Regions from separate parts of the Cobetia sp. MC34 genome, predicted to be linked through region 1. Evidence: predicted binding sites of a transcription regulator. Region 1 holds the regulator's gene; each other region holds the start of a gene.
The links. The regulator LexA, encoded in region 1, represses DNA repair genes until DNA is damaged. The targets are predictions, from matches to a motif close to TACTGTNTANNTANACAGTA.

Region 1 (4,830 bases):
TGATGTCCCGTGAAGAGAGGAATCACGACCGCCAGGACTTCATGTCTTTTACGGGGCTCGGCAGCCTGGAAGAAACGTGATGAATCAGGCTGCCAGCGCGAGGAAAGGCGCAATTCTAGCCGACTGAACCCCTATCGAACAGTCGCGGCCAGCTGCGCCCCGGCAAGGGGCTGTCACCCAGGTTCCGGTGACAGCTCATGGAGGGTATCAGACTCGGGCACCAACGCCTTCAGGCATGCAGCAGCACCGGGGTGCCGGGCACAGCCTCGGCAAAGAGTCGCAGCAGGTCGTCATCACGCAAGCGAATGCAGCCGTGGGACGCCGCTACCCCCATGGGCTCCGTGCTGGGCGTGCCATGAAAATAGATGTAGCGGCGCAGGCTATCGACCCGCTCGCCGCGGGCATTGCGACCACGATTGACGCCGGGCTCGCGGCCGCTGAGCCACAGAATGCGCGTCAGGATCCAGTCACGCTCAGGATGCTCTAAGGCAAGCTCGGGCGTGAACACCTCGCCCGTGAAGCGCCGGCCGCGATAGACGGCGCCACGCGGATTGCCCGCCCCGATGGCGGCACGAATCACATGCCAGCCGGTTGGCGTGCAACCGCTGCCGTCGAGCTCGCCGATACCGTTGAGGCCGCTGGAGATCGCGCAGGCATGCACCAGCGCGTCAGGGTCAGCCGCGGGGGGCGGCGCATCACGACTGCCACTCGGCGCGTCATTGCGTATCTCAAGGCTCTGGCGCGAGAGATCCACCGCTACCCAGCAGGCCATCAGCTGGCCGCCTGGGTGACCGCCTCACCATCTCCGAGCGTGGCCGGCAACGGCGCTGCCATCGCCGCGACCACCACCGGCCGCATGTGCTGGATCAGCTCGCGCACCGTGGTGTGATGGCCGTACTCGGCCTCCTCGATATCGCGCAGCGCATCCAGGCCCGAGAAGGTGAATATCACGCTGCCGAGCATGAAGTGCAGACGCCAGAAGCGCTCGTTGTCCGGCAGATCAGGCGTCGCCAGCTTCAGAAGCTCGGCGAAGCGGCTGAAGACCGTGCCGTAATGCTCGCGGATATAGCGCCGCATGTGGCCCTGACCCTGGGTATAGGCAAGCCCGAGCAGGCGCATGAAGGTACGCAGGCTATTGCGCTCGGCCGGCACCTCCAGCACGGTACGCGCCATCACCTCCAGCAGGACCTCCAGCGGCACCTGGCGCCCGGCGCATTGCTGCTCGACGCTGTCGAGTGCCGCGTGGAAACGCTCACTGAACGGGTCGAGATAGCGTGCGAAGACCGCCTGGATCAGCGATTTCTTGGAGCCGAAGTGGTAGTTCACCGCCGCCAGATTGACCTTGGCCTTGCTGGTGATGTTACGCAGTGAGGTCTCGGCGAAGCCGCGCTCGGCGAACAGCACCTCGGCAGTATCGAGGATGCGGGTAACGGTATCGGTCTGGGCCATGGGCGGAACCCTTGTCAGGTAGAAAAGGACTGGAGTCGTAGGTCACGGCGCAAGCCCCGCGCGGCGACTCTCTCATGAGGTGGTGCAGGTTCACCGCAAGGCGCGTTCGATCATGACACCCGTGAGCACTACCATCGGCGAACATTCGTTTGAAACGCTTTGATTCTAGCGCGCCATGCCATGACTGACAATTCTCTCGCGTTTCAAACGCCAGAGGTTTAGCCAAGCCTGATATTCCCTCAGCGCTGACCATCCCGATTCAAGGGCTCGTCATGCTCGGTGACTGACCACCCCGCCAGAGCCAGGCCGGGTTCATCTCCAGACATTCATCTCCAGACATTCATCTCCAGACATTCACCTCCAGGCATTCACTTCCAGACATTCCCTTCAAGAAAGAATGCCTCGGATATCGGCACGAAAAGTCGCCAGGCAGCGATAAGCCGGCGACTACCTGCCCTTTGAGGCCACCACGCAAGCCACGATGCCTTGCATGACCGCCATGACTGGATACAATGACAGTTGTATGGATGCACACCCCGTGCCGTCAGCTCAAGATGCCGCCCAGGCCAAAGGCAATGCCATGACCCAGCCGCTTACTCCGCGCCAGCAGGATGTCTTCGACTTCATCATCAAGACCATCAAGTCCTCTGGCTACCCGCCGACGCGGGCCGAAATCGCCCAGGCGCTGGGCTTCCGCTCGCCGAATGCCGCCGAGGAGCATCTGCGCGCCCTCAAGCGCAAGGGCGCCATCGAGATGGTGCCAGGCACCTCACGCGGCATTCGCGTGCCGTCGCTGGCTGACGTCGACGACAGCGCCAACGATGGCCTGCCGGTGATCGGGGAAGTGGCCGCCGGCAGCCCGATTCTTGCCAGCGAGCATATCGACCGTCATTGTCCGCTGCCGAGCGACTACTTCTCGCCGGCTGCCGACTACCTGCTGCGTGTGCGCGGCGTGTCGATGAAGGATGTGGGGATTCTGGAAGGCGACCTGCTGGCCGTGCACCGCACCACCAGCGTGCGTGACGGGCAGATCGTGGTGGCACGTCTGGGGGATGAGGTCACCGTCAAGCGCTTCCGCCGTGACGGGCACTACGTGTGGCTGGAAGCCGAGAACGAGGATTTCTCGCCGATCAAGGTCGACCTGCGCACGGACAGCCTGGAGATAGAGGGTCTCGGGGTGGGCGTCATCCGCGATGGTGGCCTGCACTGAGGCCTTGACCAGCAGCGCTTTTCTCGCAGAGTTCTGAGCAGCAGAAAAGCCGCACGCATTGCACAAAAAAAACCCGCCTCGAGGCGGGTTTTTTTGTGCGCGAAGCACGAGCGATGAATCAGTGCACGATGCCTTCTGACTGCTCGTCCTCGTCTTCTTCGCCATCCCAGAGGCGAGTCCGGGTGATGGCGTGGTCGATCATCTCACGCGCGACCTCGAAACGATTGTCACGCAGCAGATCAGCAGCCTCGTCCGAAATGCGAATGCTGAGCAGCGGCTCACCTTCGCTTTCCGCGGCGCGCAGAATCACTTCACCATCTTCCATTTGCACAATTTCAAGTACGGCGGGATCGGACACGTCATTCCTCCTGCACGGCATCTCGCGAGATACCGGCGTCGTTGTAATCGTCAGCGCGACGGCTGGCAAGCCCGGCACCGCGTTGCCATCAGCGACGCAGAAAAAAGTACGACCACAGCCAGAGCCATGGTCGTACCGGAGAATGCAGGGCTTGCCACAATGCGATCAGTCTAGCACCCGTGAAGGCGAAACGTCACCCGATTGCCATGCGCCAGTCATCACCAGCGTGCAGCACCAGATCAACGCCTTGACCTACCACTCGACACTCGACTCGCGCAGCTGCGGCAGCAGCGCCTTGAATGCCGTGATGGCGGCGCTGAGACGCTCGGCCAGCGAGGCGCTCGAGGCTGCCGCGATGATCAGACCATCACCACGCGAACGCGATTCCTCGCGGCGAGCGACGCCGCCCTCTTCATGCAGGCGGGTCACATCCGCGACCAGCTCAGACAACCAGCTGTCGGGGCGCTCCAGCAGGCTGCGCAGCTGCTCGACCTCGGCGATGGGCGTCGGCGGCGACGCCAGGCGCTCGCGCCAGCTACCCTGCGGCCAGCGCGCCGTCACGGCACATTCTTCCAGCAATGACGCCAGCGCCAGCTCCAGCAGGGCGAGCGCGCCCTCTTCACCGGCCATGCGACGCGCCACGGCATGCTCATCGTCGCCAGAGGCTGCTGACTGGGCCAGCAGCAACTCAGCCTGATACAGCAGCTGATTGGTACGGGCACGCTGGCTCATCAGCTCTTGGCTCCCTTGCGCTTGTCCTCGACGACCCAGCGGCCGTTGTCGTAGGTCGCCTTCCAACCGGTCGCCTTGCCTTCCTCATCGGTCATGACGTACTGAGCCTTGACCTTGCGCGAGAAGCGAATCTGCGCCGGACGTCCGTCCGGGTCCTGATCCGGGGCCTCGAGAATGAAGTGATACTTCTCCGGCAGCTCGTCGGCGTGCGCCTTGAGCTCCTTGACCAGCGGCGGACGCGTCTCGCGATTCTTGGGGAACTGACTGGCCGCCAGGAACAGGCCACTGGCGCCATCGCGCAGCACGTAGTGGTCCTCGACCTTGACGCAGGCAAGTTCCGGCATCGGAATCGGGTCCATCTTCGGCGGCGCCACCTCACCGGACTTGAGCAGCTTGCGGGTATTCTTGCAATTCTCGTTGGTGCAGCCGAAGTACTTGCCGAAACGCCCGGTCTTGAGCTGCATGTCGGAGCCGCACTTGTCGCACTCGATCACCGGGCCATCGTAGCCCTTGATGCGGAACTGACCTTCCTCGACCTCATGACCGACACAGTCCGGGCTATTGCCGCAGACGTGCAGCTTGCGCTGCTCATCGATCAGGTAGCTGTCCATCGCGGTGGCGCAGATCGGGCAGCGACGCTTGGCGCGCAGCGCATCCGTCTCGGCATCTTCACCGGCATCGGCCGCCACGGCTTCATCGCCCGGCAGCAGATCGATGGTAGTCTTGCAGCGCTCCTTGGGCGGCAGGTTGTAGCCGGAACAGCCCAGGAAGACCCCGGTCGAGGCGGTACGAATCTGCATCTCACGCCCACAGGTCGGGCAGGCGATGTCCGTCGGCACCGGCTGGTTGGGACGCATGCCCTCTTCGGACTGGGCGTGGTCCAGCTCGGCCTTGAACTCGGCGTAGAAGGTGTCCAGCAGCTCGCGCCAGTTGCGCCCGCCGTTGGCCACCTCATCGAGATAGTCTTCCATGCGCGCCGTGAAGCCGAAGTCCATCAGGTCCTTGAAGGACTCGCTGAGGCGATCGGTGACGATATCGCCCAGCTTCTCGGCATAGAAGCGACGGTTTTCCAGCGCCACGT
Region 2 (4,830 bases), on a different contig from region 1:
GAAAGATCACCACCCAGGATGCAATGGAAGCTGCCAGCAACAGCAACATGACTGCCTGAACGACCAGACTGGCGTTCACGAACAGCGAAATGATCGACATCGAATCTTCCACGGAAATCCCTCTTTACTTGGTTCAGTCTGTGCCACCGTCAATCAGTGACACGATAAATAATCTGTTCATCAGCCTGGCGTCTCGGCACCTGGCTGGCAGCGGCCTCATCTGCGCCTTGTGATCTCAGACCTCAAGAGCCGCAAGCAATTCCCCGGGCCAGCGTCTGGGGCGCAAGGTCGTGGCATCGACGCAAGCGATCACGACTTCCGCTTCGCTCAATATCTGCTCACCGCGCAGCGCCTTCTGGGTGAACGTCAAGCGTGCACCGCGCAAGGCGCTTGCCGTTGCCGTCACGGTCAGCAGGTCATCCAGATGCGCAGGACGAAGATAACGATTTGTTACACTGTGTACTACCAACTGAATGCCTTTTTCAAGCAAGGCTTGCTGCGTGAAGCCCTTCGCTCGCAACCATTCACTGCGTGCGCGCTCCATGAAGCGCAGATAATTCACGTAGTAGACGATGCCACCGGCATCAGTATCCTCGATGTAGACGCGCACAGTGTGGTGAAAACATGCAGCTTCACCCTTCAACGTATTTCCTGCGCCTTCAGATGTCATGACGCGTCATTTCCTTCCTGCCCCAGCCGCGCCTGCTCTTCACGTGGGGTGATCCCGAAGTGCAGATAGGCCGAGCGTGTAACCAGTCGCCCACGCGCCGTGCGCATCATGAAGCCCTGCTGAATCAGGTAGGGCTCCAGCACATCCTCGATGGTATCGCGCTCTTCCCCGATGGCCGCCGCCAGTGAATCGACCCCGACCGGCCCGCCATCGAACTTCTCGATCATCGCCAACAGCAGTCGACGGTCCATGTGATCCAGGCCGTGGCTGTCGACATTGAGCATGTTGAGCGCCTTGTCGGCCACTTCCAGCGTCAAGCGACCATCCGAGCGCACTTCGGCGAAGTCACGCACCCGGCGCAGCAGGCGATTGGCGATACGCGGCGTGCCGCGGGAACGACGCGCAATCTCCAGCGCCCCTTCCATCTCGACTTCCATGCCGGAGAGCCTGGCACTGCGCGCCACGATGTCGGTGAGTGACTCGATATCGTAGAACTCGAGGCGCTGGACGATGCCGAAGCGATCGCGCAGCGGCGCCGTCAGCAGCCCCGCGCGCGTCGTCGCGCCGACCAGGGTGAATCGTGGCAGCTCAAGCTTGATCGAGCGGGCCGCGGGGCCTTCACCGATCATGATGTCGAGCTGGTAATCTTCCATCGCCGGATAGAGCACTTCCTCGACGGCCGGTGACAGGCGGTGAATCTCGTCGATGAAAAGGACATCGCCTTCCTGCAGGTTGGTCAGCATCGCTGCCAGGTCCCCTGCCCGCTCCAGCACCGGCCCCGAGGTCGACTTGATATCGACACTCATCTCGCTGGCGATGATATGCGCCAGCGTCGTCTTGCCGAGGCCGGGCGGGCCGAAGACCAGGGTGTGATCCAGACTATCGCCTCGTCCTCGCGCGGCACTGATGAAGATTTCCATCTGCTCGCGGACGATGGGCTGTCCGATGTAGTCACTCAGCGTGCGTGGCCGGTTGGCGCGATCGATCCGCTCTTCCGGATCATGCGTCGCCGCGGAGATCAGTCGGTCCGACTCCATCATGATGCTTGCTCAACTCCTGATGACGCAGGTCACGCACATGACGCGGGTCATGGGCCATGAACGTGCGTCAGTGGCAGGTGGCAAGGTTTGCCAGGGCGGTGCAACGATCTAGCGCATCTACGTTCAAGCGCGCACTTTCTACCCCAGTAACCTGCCAACCCCTAGTCAATAAATCCAATCACGATGCGCCGTTTCCTTCACGGAAACTATAGGGCGCATGTTTGCTGCCCTGGCGGAGCTTCAGCTGGCCATCTTGCGCGCCAGCGCCGCCTTGATGAGCGCTTCCGTGGAGGCGCCGGTCTCGAGCCCGGAGAGCATCTTGGCCGCCTCGACAGGCTTGTAGCCCAGAGACACCAGCGCGGCTTCGGCATCCGCCAGAGGATGCGTGACCGGCGGTTGCGGCTGGGAGGCACGCGCCATTTCATCCAGCCCATCATCCGCCGGCAGCGTCCAATGCTTGAGGCGATCACGCATCTCGATGATCAGGCGATCCGCCGTCTTCTTGCCGACGCCCGGCAGACGTGTCAGCGCCCGGCTATCTTCATCGTGAACACAGCGAATGAAATCGGACTGCTCCATTCCCGACAGAATCGCCAGCGCCAGTCGCGGACCGACACCGGAGATCTTGATCAATTCACGGAACAGACGACGCTCGGGCTCCTTGCCGAAGCCATACAGCAACTGCGCGTCTTCGCGCACCACCAGGTGGGTGTAAAGCTGGCAATGTTCGCCCACGGCCGGCAAGCCCAACAGGGTGTTCATCGAAGCTTCCAGTTCATAACCGACACCCTGTACGTCAAGCACCAGCTGCGGCGGTTGTTTTTCCAGCAATGTCCCGGTCAGGCGTCCAATCATGTTGCGGCTGTCCTTGCTCGGCAGAGAACGTGTTCGGTGGGATCGTGCTGCTCGCAGACCCGATTCTCTGCACGGATTGTTACAATGCGGGCAAGCCTACCAAAGATGAAGCGTAGGCGGCATGTCCCAGTGTCACGACGAATTTGTCGCATCTTTCTGACAGTCATACCTTGGGTGATGGCACGAAGCCTGATGCCACGCGGCTTGGCGCATCACGCAATCGGCTGCTGCCAGGCTCGGCAGACACTCTACAAGTGACTGAAAAATCGCTATTAATTGAGCACAATACCGCATTTGTCGCTCAACGGCATGTCAGGCGTCGGACTCGAAGTCTCGCCAGCTGCTGCTACGCCGCACGCGGGTTCCCTTGCGTCGACTGGTATTCCCCAGCCCCAAGGCTTCCAGCTGATCATTGCCGGGCGTCAGGCGTCGACGCGCGAAACAATGCGTCAGGGCAATGGCCAGCGCATCGGCGGCATCGGCCTGCGGCGTGGCGGAGAGCTTGAGCGTATGCGTGACCATATGCTGCACCTGAGACTTCTCGGCGGCACCGGTACCGGTCACGGCCTGCTTGATCTGCCGCGGCCCATATTCGAACACCGGCAAGCCGTGATTGGCCGCACACACGATGGCAGCTCCGCGCGCCTGGCCCAGCTTGAGCGCCGAATCGGCGTTCTTGGACATGAAGACCTGCTCGATGGCGAATTCCGCGGGGCGATGCAGGGCGATCACCTCGCTGATACCGGCATAGATCTGCGCCAGGCGCTGATCCAGGCTGACCTGTGACATGCGAATGCAGCCACTGTCCACATAGCGAGGCTGAGCCGCAGAGACATCCAATACCCCATACCCGGTCAGACGTGAGCCCGGGTCGATGCCAAGAATGATCATGCTGCCGCCTCGCTTCTCACACCTTGCCTCTTCGCTGTCGTCATCGCGCCATCGCTCTTACTGTGTATATAACCAGCCACCATGCCACAAAAAAGGCGGTGCGACACTGTCATTGCCTGACGTGAACGCCAGCAAACAGTCTCGCACCGCCTTGTCGGGCTTGCTCGCCCCTTTGCCTACCAGGCCAAAGGGGCAAACCTGCCACCGCGGGACCGCCCTTGTCTGATCGAATCAGTCCAGACGGCCCCACCAGTCACTCTCTCGGTCATGCGCCGCTGAATCAGGCCTGACCGCTTTCGTCTTCGACCTTGACCTTCTGACGCAGACGGATGTTCAGCTCCTTGAGCTGCTCACCGCTGACCACGCCCGGGGCGTCGGTCATCATGCAGCCGGCGCTCTGGGTTTTCGGGAAGGCAATCACTTCACGAATGGTCTTGGCGCCGGTCATCAGCATCACCAGACGGTCGAGACCGAAGGCCAGACCACCATGGGGCGGCGCGCCGAACTTCAGGGCGTCGAGCAGGAAGCCGAACTTCTCTTCCGCTTCTTCTTCACCGATGCCCAGCACCTCGAACACGGTACGCTGCATGGCCTGATCGTGGATACGGATGGAGCCGCCACCCAGCTCGGTGCCGTTGATGACCATGTCGTAGGCGCGAGACAGTGCCGCTTCCGGGTTGGCCTTGAGCTCTTCCGGCGTGCAGGACGGCGCGGTGAACGGGTGGTGCAGCGCGCTCAGGCGGCCGTTGGCATCGGCTTCGAACATCGGGAAGTCGACGACCCACAGCGGTGCCCACTCGCGGGTGTAGAGGTTGAGGTCTTCACCCAGCTTGACGCGCAGCGCACCGATGGCCTCGGCCACGATGTTGGCCTTGTCAGCACCGAAGAACACGATGTCGCCATCGACGGCGCCACAGCGGTCCAGCACTTCATCCACGACGTCTTCCATGAACTTGACGATCGGCGACTGCAGCCCCTCGATGCCCTTGGCACGTTCGTTGACCTTGATCCACGCCAGGCCCTTGGCACCGTAGATGCCGACGAACTTGGTGTAGGCGTCGATTTCCTTGCGTGACAGGCTGGCACCGCCCGGCACACGCAGTGCGGCGACACGGCCCTTGTCGTCCTTGGCCGGACCGGAGAAGACCTTGAAGTCCACGCCGCTCATCAGGTCATCGACATCGACCAGTTCCAGCGGGATACGCAGGTCCGGCTTGTCGGAACCGAAACGGCTGATGGCCTCGGAGTACGGCATGGTCGGGAAGTCGCCCAGCTCGACATCGAGCACTTCCTTGTAGAGGCCACGGATCATGGTCTCGGTCATGCCCATGATGTCCTGCTCGTCGACGAAGCTGGCTTCGAGGTCGATCTGGG
Region 3 (4,830 bases), on a different contig from region 1:
GCCACAGCCAGGCGACTGCGCCGATGTGGTCTTCGTGGCCATGGGTGATCACCAGCATCTGCGGGCTGATGCCCAGGCTTGCCAGGGACTCGATATCCGGCACCTGCAGCGGACCCTCCGGCAGGTCCTGGCGAATCATCATGCCGCAATCCACGGCAATCCAGTGATCCTGATAACCATACAGCGTCAGATTCATGCCGATCTCGCCGCAGCCACCCAGTGGTAGCAGGTGCAGCGGCGGACGTTGTCTCTGACGGACTTGAACGCGGGGTTTCAACATGGATGTCATGCCATCTATAAAATGTGGCTCAACTATACGGGAATCCCGCGAAGCGCCACAAATGGCGCTGTTGTCCGGTCGAGACGATTCGAGGGCGGCCCGGCCGTCCGCGTGACGCCTTGGGGTGGGCCGGCATGATGGCCGCTGATCGCAATGTCGTATTGACCATATGGACAGAATCGGGGCGCAGCACTGTTTCAGGCCGCGTGATCAGCTACAATAGCCCACCTTTGCCGAGGGGCTGCTTACGGGCGGTGTCATGATTCCTCGCGCAGGCCGGCGCTTCGCCGGCTGAACATCATTCCCGCTATCACAATGGTTGAACTTACGATGTCTCACGCCTATCGCCTGGTGGTGTCCTGCCCTGATCAGGTCGGAATTGTTGCCCGAGTTTCCACTTTCATCGCCGAGCAGGGCGGGTGGATCACCGAAGCCAATCAGCATTCTGATCTTGGCGCCGGTCGTTTCTTCATGCGCTATGAGATCAACCCCGAAACCATCGGCCTGAGCGCCGCTGAGCTCGGCAAGCGCTTCGCCCCGATCGGTGAAGAGTTCGGCATGCAGTGGCGCGTGCATGACACGGCTGCCAAGAAGCGTGTCGTGCTGATGGTCTCCAAGGACTCCCATTGCCTGGTGGACCTGCTGCATCGCTGGCAGTCCGGTGATCTGGATTGCGAGATTCCCTGCGTCATCTCCAACCACGATGACATGCGCTCGCTGGTGGAATGGCACGGCATTCCGTTCCATCACGTGCCGGTCGACAAGAATGACAAGGCACCGGCCTTTGCCGAAGTCGAGCGTCTGGTGGAAGAATCCCAAGCCGATTGCATCGTGCTGGCGCGCTACATGCAGATCATTCCGCCGAGCCTGTGTGAGCGCTATGCCGGTCGCCTGATCAACATCCACCACAGCTTCCTGCCTTCCTTCGTGGGCGCCAAGCCGTATCACCAGGCCTTCGGGCGTGGGGTCAAGCTGATCGGGGCGACCTGCCATTACGTGACCGAAGAACTGGATGCCGGCCCGATCATCGAGCAGGACATCCATCGCGTCACTCACTGCCATACCGCCGAGGAACTGGTGCGCATCGGCCGTGATGTCGAGCAGAAGGTGCTGGCGCGCGGGCTGCGTTGGCACCTGCAGGATCGCGTGCTGATCCACGGCAACAAGACCATCGTCTTCGCCTGAGCCCCGCTTGCTCAGCGCATGAGTCTGTCATCGACCTGAGGTCGTGACGAAGAAGCCGGTACCTGTTTCAGGTGCCGGCTTTGTTGTTTGCGGGATGGGGTGGGCGCCTGGCGCGAGCTAGAACAATCCCAGCTGCTGGGCGTCCTCGCGGGCCTTGAGGCGTACGCCGACGCCCAGCAGGCGGACAGGGCGATGGCCGCGTTGCCAGGCTTGCTCCATCAGCAGGGCGAAGCTGTTGGCGCTCGGCAGCGTGGTGGTCGAGGCGGGGAGCAGGCTTTCCAGCGTGGTGCTCTCGAAGTTGCTGAAGCGGATCTTGACGAACTGCTTGGCCAGCACCGGCTGGTCATGACGGGCGTGACGACTGGTCAGGCGTTCGAGCAGGGCAGGCAGGCGCTCGAGGCAGGCCGGTAGATCAGGCAGGTCGTGATCGAAGGTGTGCTCGACACTGATCGACTTGCGCTCACGCTCGACACGCACCGGTCGCTCATCGATGCCGTGCGCCAGTTCGTGCAGGCGGGTGCCGAACTTGCCGAAGTGCTCGGCCAGTGTCGTCAACGGCGTGGTGCGCATGTCCTCGCAGGTGGTGATGCCCAGGCGTGTCAGACGCGCCAGCGTCGCGGGGCCGACCCCGTGCAGCTTGCCGACGGGCAGCTGGCGGATGAAGGCGTCGCTGGTCTCGGGCGTGATCACTGTCAGGCCGTCGGGCTTTTCCCAGTCACTGGCGATCTTGGCCAGAAACTTGTTGGCGGCCACGCCAAGGGAAAGCGTGATGCCGGTGCGCTTGAGCGCCTCTTCCTTCAACCAGCGCGCCATCCAGGTGGCGCTGCCCTGAAAGTCAGTCACGGCGCTGACATCCAGATAGGCCTCATCCAGCGAGAGGGGCTCCACCAGGGGCGTCAGCTCATGGAAGAGTGACTGGATCTCGGCGGAAACGGCCCGGTAGCGCTCGAAGTCCGGTGGCACCAGAATCAGCTGTGGGCACAGGCGCAGCGCGCGGGCAGTCGACATCGCCGAGCGTACGCCGAAGGCACGCGCGGGATAGTTGCAGGTGGCGATGACACCGCGTTGCTCGGTGCGGCCACCGATGGCGATGGGCACCTCGCGCCACTCGGGATGGCGGAGCATCTCGACGGCGGCATAGAAGCAATCGCAGTCGGCGTGGAGGATCTTGCGCATGCGCGCATCATGCTAAAAGACTGGATGGCTGTCCAGTAGCGGCGCTCATTCATTGCGCCTGAGCCGGCTCAGCAACGACAACGCCCGACAGTGAGAAAGGTCCTCTCTGTCGGGCGTTGGCATGTCTGGCATCTCGCTTTGGTGCGAGACTGTCGCTCAGCGGATTACAGCGTCATCGCGGCCACCCAGCCGAACACGATCAGCGGGATGTTGTAGTGGATGAAGGTCGGCACCACGCTGTCCCAGATGTGGTCGTGCTGCTGATCGACATTCAGGCCGGCCGTCGGGCCGAGGGTCGAGTCAGAGGCAGGTGAGCCGGCATCCCCCAGCGCGGCGGCGGTGCCGATCAGCGCGACGGTGGCCAGCGGCGAGAAGCCGAATTGCAGCGCCAGCGGTACGTAGATGGCGGCAATGATCGGAATGGTCGAGAAGCTGGAGCCGATACCCAGGGTGATGAACAGGCCGACCATCAGCATGACCAGCGCGGCCAGCGGCTTGTTGTCACCGATGATGTGGAAGGAGGCGTCGACCAGGGTCTGGATGTCGCCGGTGGCCTTCATCACGGAAGCGAAACCTGCCGCCGAGATCATGATGAAGCCGATCAGCGCCATCATGCGCATGCCGGACGTGAAGAGGTCATCCGCTTCGTTCCACTTGAACAGGCCACCCAGCGAGAGGATGGCGAAGCCGACCAGGCCGCCGAGAATCATCGAGCCGGAATACAGCTGAATGCCGAGGGCGGCGATGATGGCGATGCCTGCCATGATCAGGCCGCTCTTGGACGGCGTGTGCATGGGCGTGTGATGCGGTACGTTGCTGGACTTGATCTCGCGGGTCGCGTAGTCACGCGGCTTGCGGTAGGAGACGAACAACGCCGTCAGCAGGCCGAGGAACATGCCGCCGACCGGAATCGCCATCGCCATCGGCACCATGCCGCGGGTCACGTCGAGGCCGAGCGACTGGCCGGCCTCATTGATATTGGCCAGCAGGATGTCGTTGAGGAAGATGGAGCCGAAACCGACCGGCAGCAGCATGTAGGGTGCGGTCAGGCCGAAGGTCAGTGCACAGGCCACGGCACGACGATCCAGGCGCAGGCGGTTCATGGCGACCAGCAGCGGCGGAATCAGGATCGGGATGAAGGCGATGTGGACCGGAATCAGGTTCTGGGAGGAAATCGCGACCAGGGTCACGCTGCCCAGCAGGCCGTACTTGATGGCCGTCTGGCGGCGCGGCGTGCTTTCGCCATTGAGCAGGCCGATCAGGCGTGCGGCGAGCAGGTCCGGCAAACCGGAGCGAGACAGGGCGACGGCGAAGGCACCGAGGGTGGCGTAGGCCAGCGCGACCTTGGCGCCGCCGCCGACACCGTCATTGAAGGCGCCGAGCGTGTCGGTCAGGGACAGACCGCTGAACAGACCGCCGACCAGGGCGCCGGCGACCAGCGCGAAGACGACCGAGACGCGAGCCAACGACAGGCCGACCATGACCAGGACGGCCAGAATTACCGCATTCATGCGAGTACCTCTATGTGGGGTTGTGCCAGCTTTGGGAGTATTGCGGACAGAGCGGGCGAACTGTGGGTGCGTGGCCACCCGATCCCGGGGCAATGCCTCGCATGACGTGTACATTCGTGACGAATGCCTTGCTGTCGCAGTGTTCCTGCGGCTTCCTCCTGAATGCCGTCAAAAACGGCGCATTATCTTACCAGAAGGGCAACGCAAGCTGAATGACCGATGAACGTGGGCGCTGCCAAATGGCACAAGTTGGCGTGCCATGACGGCTTTTTGTAGAATGCCATGCTGCCCGGCGGCTGCAGTCGCAGGCGTTATTCAACAGGAGTGCGCATGCTGGAGCTGGAAAATGCCCGCGTCATCGGCATGGGAAATGATCGGCGTGTCTATCAGGACCCGAACGACCCCCATCGCTGCATCAAGGTCCCGCGTTACCCTGACAAGGGCAGCCGCCAGAATGAACGCGAGCAACGCTATTTCGAGGGCCTGGTCAGACGTGGCATGCGCGACTGGTCCTATGTGCCTGCCTACCACGGCAGTGTCGCCACCGCCGAGGGGCTCGGGCTGGTCTTCGATCTGATTCTCGACAGTGACGGCTCCACGTCACGCCGACTGCGCGAGGTGCATCTCGAGACCCCCGAGCGCCTGAGCACCGAGGTGCTGGTGAGCGAGCTGGCCAAT
Region 4 (4,830 bases), on a different contig from region 1:
GAAGGGGTAGTCGCCATCCAGCAGACGTTGCACCGCCGCCTGACGCTGGCCGATCTGGAGCTGATCGCGCAGCGGGCGGTTGAGCCAGCGCTTGAGCAGGCGTGAACCCATCGCGGTCGCGGTGACGTCCAGCACGCTGGCCAGCGTGTTGTCGCTGGTGCCGCCCAGGTTGGTGTCGATCTCGAGGTTGCGACGGCTGGCGGCATCGATCACCACCGAGTCATCGCGGCTCTCGACGGCCAGCGCGGTCACGTGGGGCAGGCCGGTACGCTGGGTGTCGCGAGCGTAGTCGAGCAGGGCACCGGCTGCCGTGACGGCGCGCGTCAGGTGGCTGCAGCCGAAGCCGTTGAGGTCCTGGACGCCGAACTGATCGCACAGCAGGCGCAAGGCAGTCTCGTGATCGAAGTGCCAATCGCTCTGGCGGGTCAGGCCCGGGCGCGAGGCCAGGCTGGCGGGGAGGGTACGGCTTTCGCCGACCATGACTTCGGCAGGCGACAGACGCTGGATCTCGGCCAGCAGCTCGTCATCACCATTGACCTCGAGCACGCTGAAGCGACCGGAGGAGAGCTCGAGAGCGGCCAGGCCCCAGGTCTCGCCATCACGGTGCAGCGCCACCAGCAGGTTGTCGCGGCTGGCATCCAGCAGCGCCTCATCGTGCAGCGTCCCCGGGGTGACGATACGCACGACCTTGCGCTCGACAGGCCCCTTGCTGGTCGCCGGGTCGCCGATCTGCTCGCAGATGGCCACCGATTCGCCCATCTTGACCAGGCGTGCCAGATAGCCTTCAGCGCTGTGGTAGGGCACCCCTGCCATGGGAATCGGTGAGCCACCGGAGCTGCCGCGCGCCGTCAACGTGATATCGAGCAGTTGTGCTGCGCGCTTGGCGTCCTCATGAAACAGTTCATAGAAGTCGCCCATGCGATAGAACAGCAGCACGCCGGGGTGCTCGCGTTTGATCTTCATGTACTGCGTCATCATCGGCGTCATCTGGGGCGCGCTGTTCTTGGCCATGGCCATGGACTTCCTTGACTGCACTGCAATGGGAAAAAGCACACATGCGAGAGCACGGCATGCGGGATGCGCGATATTCTACGGACTGGCGCGGCCGGCTCCAATGCCTGTGATGTCTCATGCTCGCTGCCCTTTTCACCCGATGACCTCCACAAGGAGAAAGTTCGTGAGCCGATTGACTGGTACGACCCCCGAGGCTGCGTGCGCGAATGCCCTGGCTGAGCAGTTGCAGGCGCTGGCAGTCGCGCGCGGCGTGCGCGTCACCACCGCCGAGTCGTGCACCGGGGGTGGGGTGAGTGCGGCGATCACGGCGATTGCCGGTAGCTCCAGCTATTTCGATGCGGGCTACGTGACCTATTCCAATGCCACCAAGCAGCGCCTGCTGGGGGTCAGTGAGACATCGTTTGAAACATTCGGTGCCGTCTCAGAGGCGGTCGTGTGCGAGATGGTGCGGGGCGCCTGTCGCGAAAGTGGCGCTGAGCTGGGGGTGGCGATCAGCGGTGTGGCCGGCCCCGGCGGGGGAAGTGACGAGAAGCCCGTCGGCACCGTGTGGCTGGCGTGGGGGAGTGAGGCGCGCCAGCAGGCACGCTGCTGTCACTTTCCCGGCGACCGGCAGGCCGTGCGTGACGCCGCCGTGCGGGAAGCGTTACAGGGCTTGATCGAGCGCGTGGAGGCCTTGCAGATCGGCACCGAAGACGCGTGAGCCCGATGCAAGCCCCGCGTTGAGGGTGCTGCCTGAAAAAGCGCATCACCGGACTGGCAGAGTGACGCAACTTGCGGCATTATACTGTCCATGTATACAGGGTTTTGCCACGACACCTCAGCCGCTAGTCTGACGGTGTCTGCTCAGCTCTCAGTGACAGAATTCTCTATTCTAGGTGGTAGCCCGTGTGGCTCCGCCGTTCGACAGGAGGCCACATGGCAAAGGACGACAATCGTACCAAGGCGCTGAACGCGGCGCTGTCCCAGATCGAGCGCCAGTTCGGCAAGGGCGCCGTCATGCGCATGGGCGATGCCCCGCGTGTGGCCATCCCGTCGGTTTCCACCGGTTCTCTGGGGCTGGATATCGCACTCGGCATCGGCGGCCTGCCCTTCGGGCGCGTGGTCGAGATCTACGGTCCGGAATCCTCGGGCAAGACGACACTGACCCTCTCGGTCATCGCCCAGGCGCAGAAGCAGGGCAAGGTCTGTGCCTTCATCGATGCCGAGCACGCACTGGATCCGTCCTACGCCGAGAAGCTGGGCGTCAATCTGGACGAGATGCTGGTCTCCCAGCCGGACACCGGTGAGCAGGCGCTCGAGATCGTCGACATGCTGGTACGCTCCGGCGGTGTTGACGTCATCATCGTCGACTCTGTGGCGGCGCTGACGCCGCGTGCCGAGATCGAAGGCGAGATGGGTGACTCCCACGTCGGCCTGCAGGCGCGTCTGATGTCCCAGGCGCTGCGCAAGGTGACCGGTCACATCAAGAACGCCAACTGCATGGTGGTGTTCATCAACCAGATCCGCATGAAGATCGGCGTGATGTTCGGTAGCCCCGAAACCACGACTGGCGGTAACGCACTGAAGTTCTACTCCAGTGTGCGTCTGGATATCCGTCGTACCGGCTCCGTGAAGTCCGGTGATGAAGTCACCGGTAACGAGACCCGCGTCAAGGTCGTCAAGAACAAGGTCGCGCCGCCGTTCCGTCAGGCCGAGTTCCAGATTCTCTACGGCAAGGGCATCTATCACGCCGGTGAGGTGATCGACCTGGGTGTGCAGTGTGGTCTGGTCGGCAAGTCAGGCGCCTGGTACAGCTATCAGGGCAGCAAGATCGGTCAGGGCAAGGCCAACTCCGCCCAGTACCTGGAAGACAATCCCGCCATCATGGAGGAGATTGAAACCCAGATCCGTGCCCAGTTGCTGGCAGCGCCGGAAGCCAAGGAAGAGCCGAAAGAGACCGCGGCCGCCGAGAGTGAAGACGACCTGGATATCGATCTCGATTGAGGTTCGTCCAGAAGAAAGAGCAAGAGCGCCAGCCGCCAGGCTGGCGTCATCTCAACGTGTCGTTTCCGACCCGGTGAGATGATCCCAAGGCGCCCGCCCCGATGACTCGGAGGCGGGCGCCTTGCGTTCACGTCCATCGATGTCCTTCTGCTCAACCCCGGGGAGCATGACCATGCACGATGACAGCGCTGAAATGGGTGGGCCTGAGTATCAACCGCTCGACTCAGGCGCGATGACGCCGCAGCGGCGTGCGCGCAATGATGCCATCGCGCGACTGGCGCGCCGCGAACATAGCCGCCGCGAGCTGCACGACTATCTCAAGGAGCGTGACTACCTGCGGGCGGTCAGCGATGACGAGTTGGCAGAGCGGCAAGCCGCGGGCGAGGAGGGCGCACAGGCGGCCTTGAGTCGCGATGAGGTCGAGCTGCTGATCGAGGAGGTGCTGGAGCGCATGGCCGAGGAGGGCCTGCAATCCGATGAGCGCTTTGCCGCCAGCTTCCTGCGGACGCGAGTGCTGCGCGGGCAGGGGCCGAGGCGTATCCAGCAGGAGCTGCGCCAGCGTGGTATCGATAGCGAGACGCTCAATGCCGTGATGCGTGCCGCCAGTGACCCGACGCCGGATGCCTTCGGTCATGTCGAGGCGGTGGATTTCTTCGAGCTGGCGCGCGAGACGCTGACCAGGCGCTTTACCGGCCCCGGCGAGGGACACAAGGAGCGCGCACGGCGCGAACGCTTTCTGCTCCAGCGCGGCTTCGATTATGAGCAGCTGCGCTATGCCATGGAGTCCGCCTGGAGTGATGAGGGCGAAGAAGGCTAGCTGGCGGGCGACTGTTTGGCTCTCATGACGCGCAAACCGGCGCTTCAAGGCATTTCCCCCCCTTTAGCTTGCGCGAACAGGCGTTATACTAGGTCGTCTTGCGACGGCACGGGGCAGGCGCCTTCTTTCATGCTTTTCATTGCACCTCCATGCATACCCACATGGATGAATATGCAGAAACCATGCGGAAGTCATGCAGAAGACCCCCGGAGCGTCTTTACGCACATCGCTACGGAACCTCTATGAAAAGCGCAGAAATCAGAAACGCCTTCCTGACCTATTTCGAGAAGCAGGGCCATACCATTGTTCCCACCAGCTCCCTGGTGCCGAACAACGACCCGACCCTGCTGTTCACCAACGCCGGCATGGTGCCCTTCAAGGATGTCTTCCTGGGCCGTGATCCGCGTGGCTACAGCCGTGCAACCTCCGCGCAGCGCTGCGTGCGCGCCGGTGGCAAGCACAATGACCTGGACAACGTCGGCTATACCGCCCGTCACCACACCTTCTTCGAGATGCTGGGCAACTTCAGCTTCGGCGACTACTTCAAGCGCGAAGCCATCCAGTTCGCCTGGAAGTTTCTGACCGAAGAACTCGGCCTGCCGAAGGAGAAGCTGTGGGTCACCGTGCACGTCAGCGATGACGAAGCCCGTGACATCTGGTTCAACGAGGTCGGCATCGATCAGAACCGCTTCTCGCGTCTCGACGAGGACAACTTCTGGCAGATGGGCGACACCGGCCCGTGCGGCCCGTCCTCCGAAATCTTCTATGACCACGGCGAAGACGTCGCCGGTGGCCCGCCGGGCAGCCCGGACGAGGATGGCGATCGCTACATCGAGATCTGGAACCTGGTCTTCATGCAGTTCGACCGTGACGCCGAGGGCACGCTGCACCCGCTGCCCAAGCCGTCCATCGATACCGGCATGGGCCTGGAGCGTGTCGCGGCCGTGATGCAGGGCGTGCACTCCAACTACGAGATCGACCTGTTCCAGAATCTGTTGGCCGCCGCGGCCGAGATC

Region 2: ruvC (crossover junction endodeoxyribonuclease RuvC) is a predicted target of LexA. The motif match lies at 3,515-3,534, and genes of this name have one in related genera.
Region 3: dinB (DNA polymerase IV) is a predicted target of LexA. The motif match lies at 2,660-2,679, and genes of this name have one in related genera.
Region 4: recA (recombinase RecA) is a predicted target of LexA. The motif match lies at 1,797-1,816, and genes of this name have one in related genera.

The regions. Positions count from the first base shown of each region.
Region 1 is NZ_JADPPY010000001.1:78,184-83,013, forward strand. It holds gene IZU87_RS00335 (L,D-transpeptidase) at 230-772, opposite strand; gene IZU87_RS00340 (TetR/AcrR family transcriptional regulator) at 772-1,449, opposite strand; gene lexA (transcriptional repressor LexA) at 2,030-2,659, shown strand; gene IZU87_RS00350 (hypothetical protein) at 2,778-3,017, opposite strand; gene IZU87_RS00355 (DUF6586 family protein) at 3,270-3,749, opposite strand; gene topA (type I DNA topoisomerase) at 3,749-4,830, opposite strand, start outside.
Region 2 is NZ_JADPPY010000005.1:71,414-76,243, forward strand. It holds gene tolQ (protein TolQ) at 1-100, opposite strand, end outside; gene ybgC (tol-pal system-associated acyl-CoA thioesterase) at 236-670, opposite strand; gene ruvB (Holliday junction branch migration DNA helicase RuvB) at 667-1,710, opposite strand; gene ruvA (Holliday junction branch migration protein RuvA) at 1,951-2,565, opposite strand; gene ruvC (crossover junction endodeoxyribonuclease RuvC) at 2,878-3,456, opposite strand; gene aspS (aspartate--tRNA ligase) at 3,737-4,830, opposite strand, start outside.
Region 3 is NZ_JADPPY010000029.1:3,007-7,836, reverse strand. It holds gene IZU87_RS13565 (ribonuclease J) at 1-196, opposite strand, end outside; gene purU (formyltetrahydrofolate deformylase) at 611-1,465, shown strand; gene dinB (DNA polymerase IV) at 1,583-2,641, opposite strand; gene IZU87_RS13550 (Na+/H+ antiporter family protein) at 2,806-4,152, opposite strand; gene IZU87_RS13545 (YrbL family protein) at 4,483-4,830, shown strand, end outside.
Region 4 is NZ_JADPPY010000003.1:142,118-146,947, forward strand. It holds gene mutS (DNA mismatch repair protein MutS) at 1-1,011, opposite strand, end outside; gene IZU87_RS02800 (CinA family protein) at 1,178-1,714, shown strand; gene recA (recombinase RecA) at 1,930-2,997, shown strand; gene IZU87_RS02810 (regulatory protein RecX) at 3,170-3,814, shown strand; gene alaS (alanine--tRNA ligase) at 4,057-4,830, shown strand, end outside.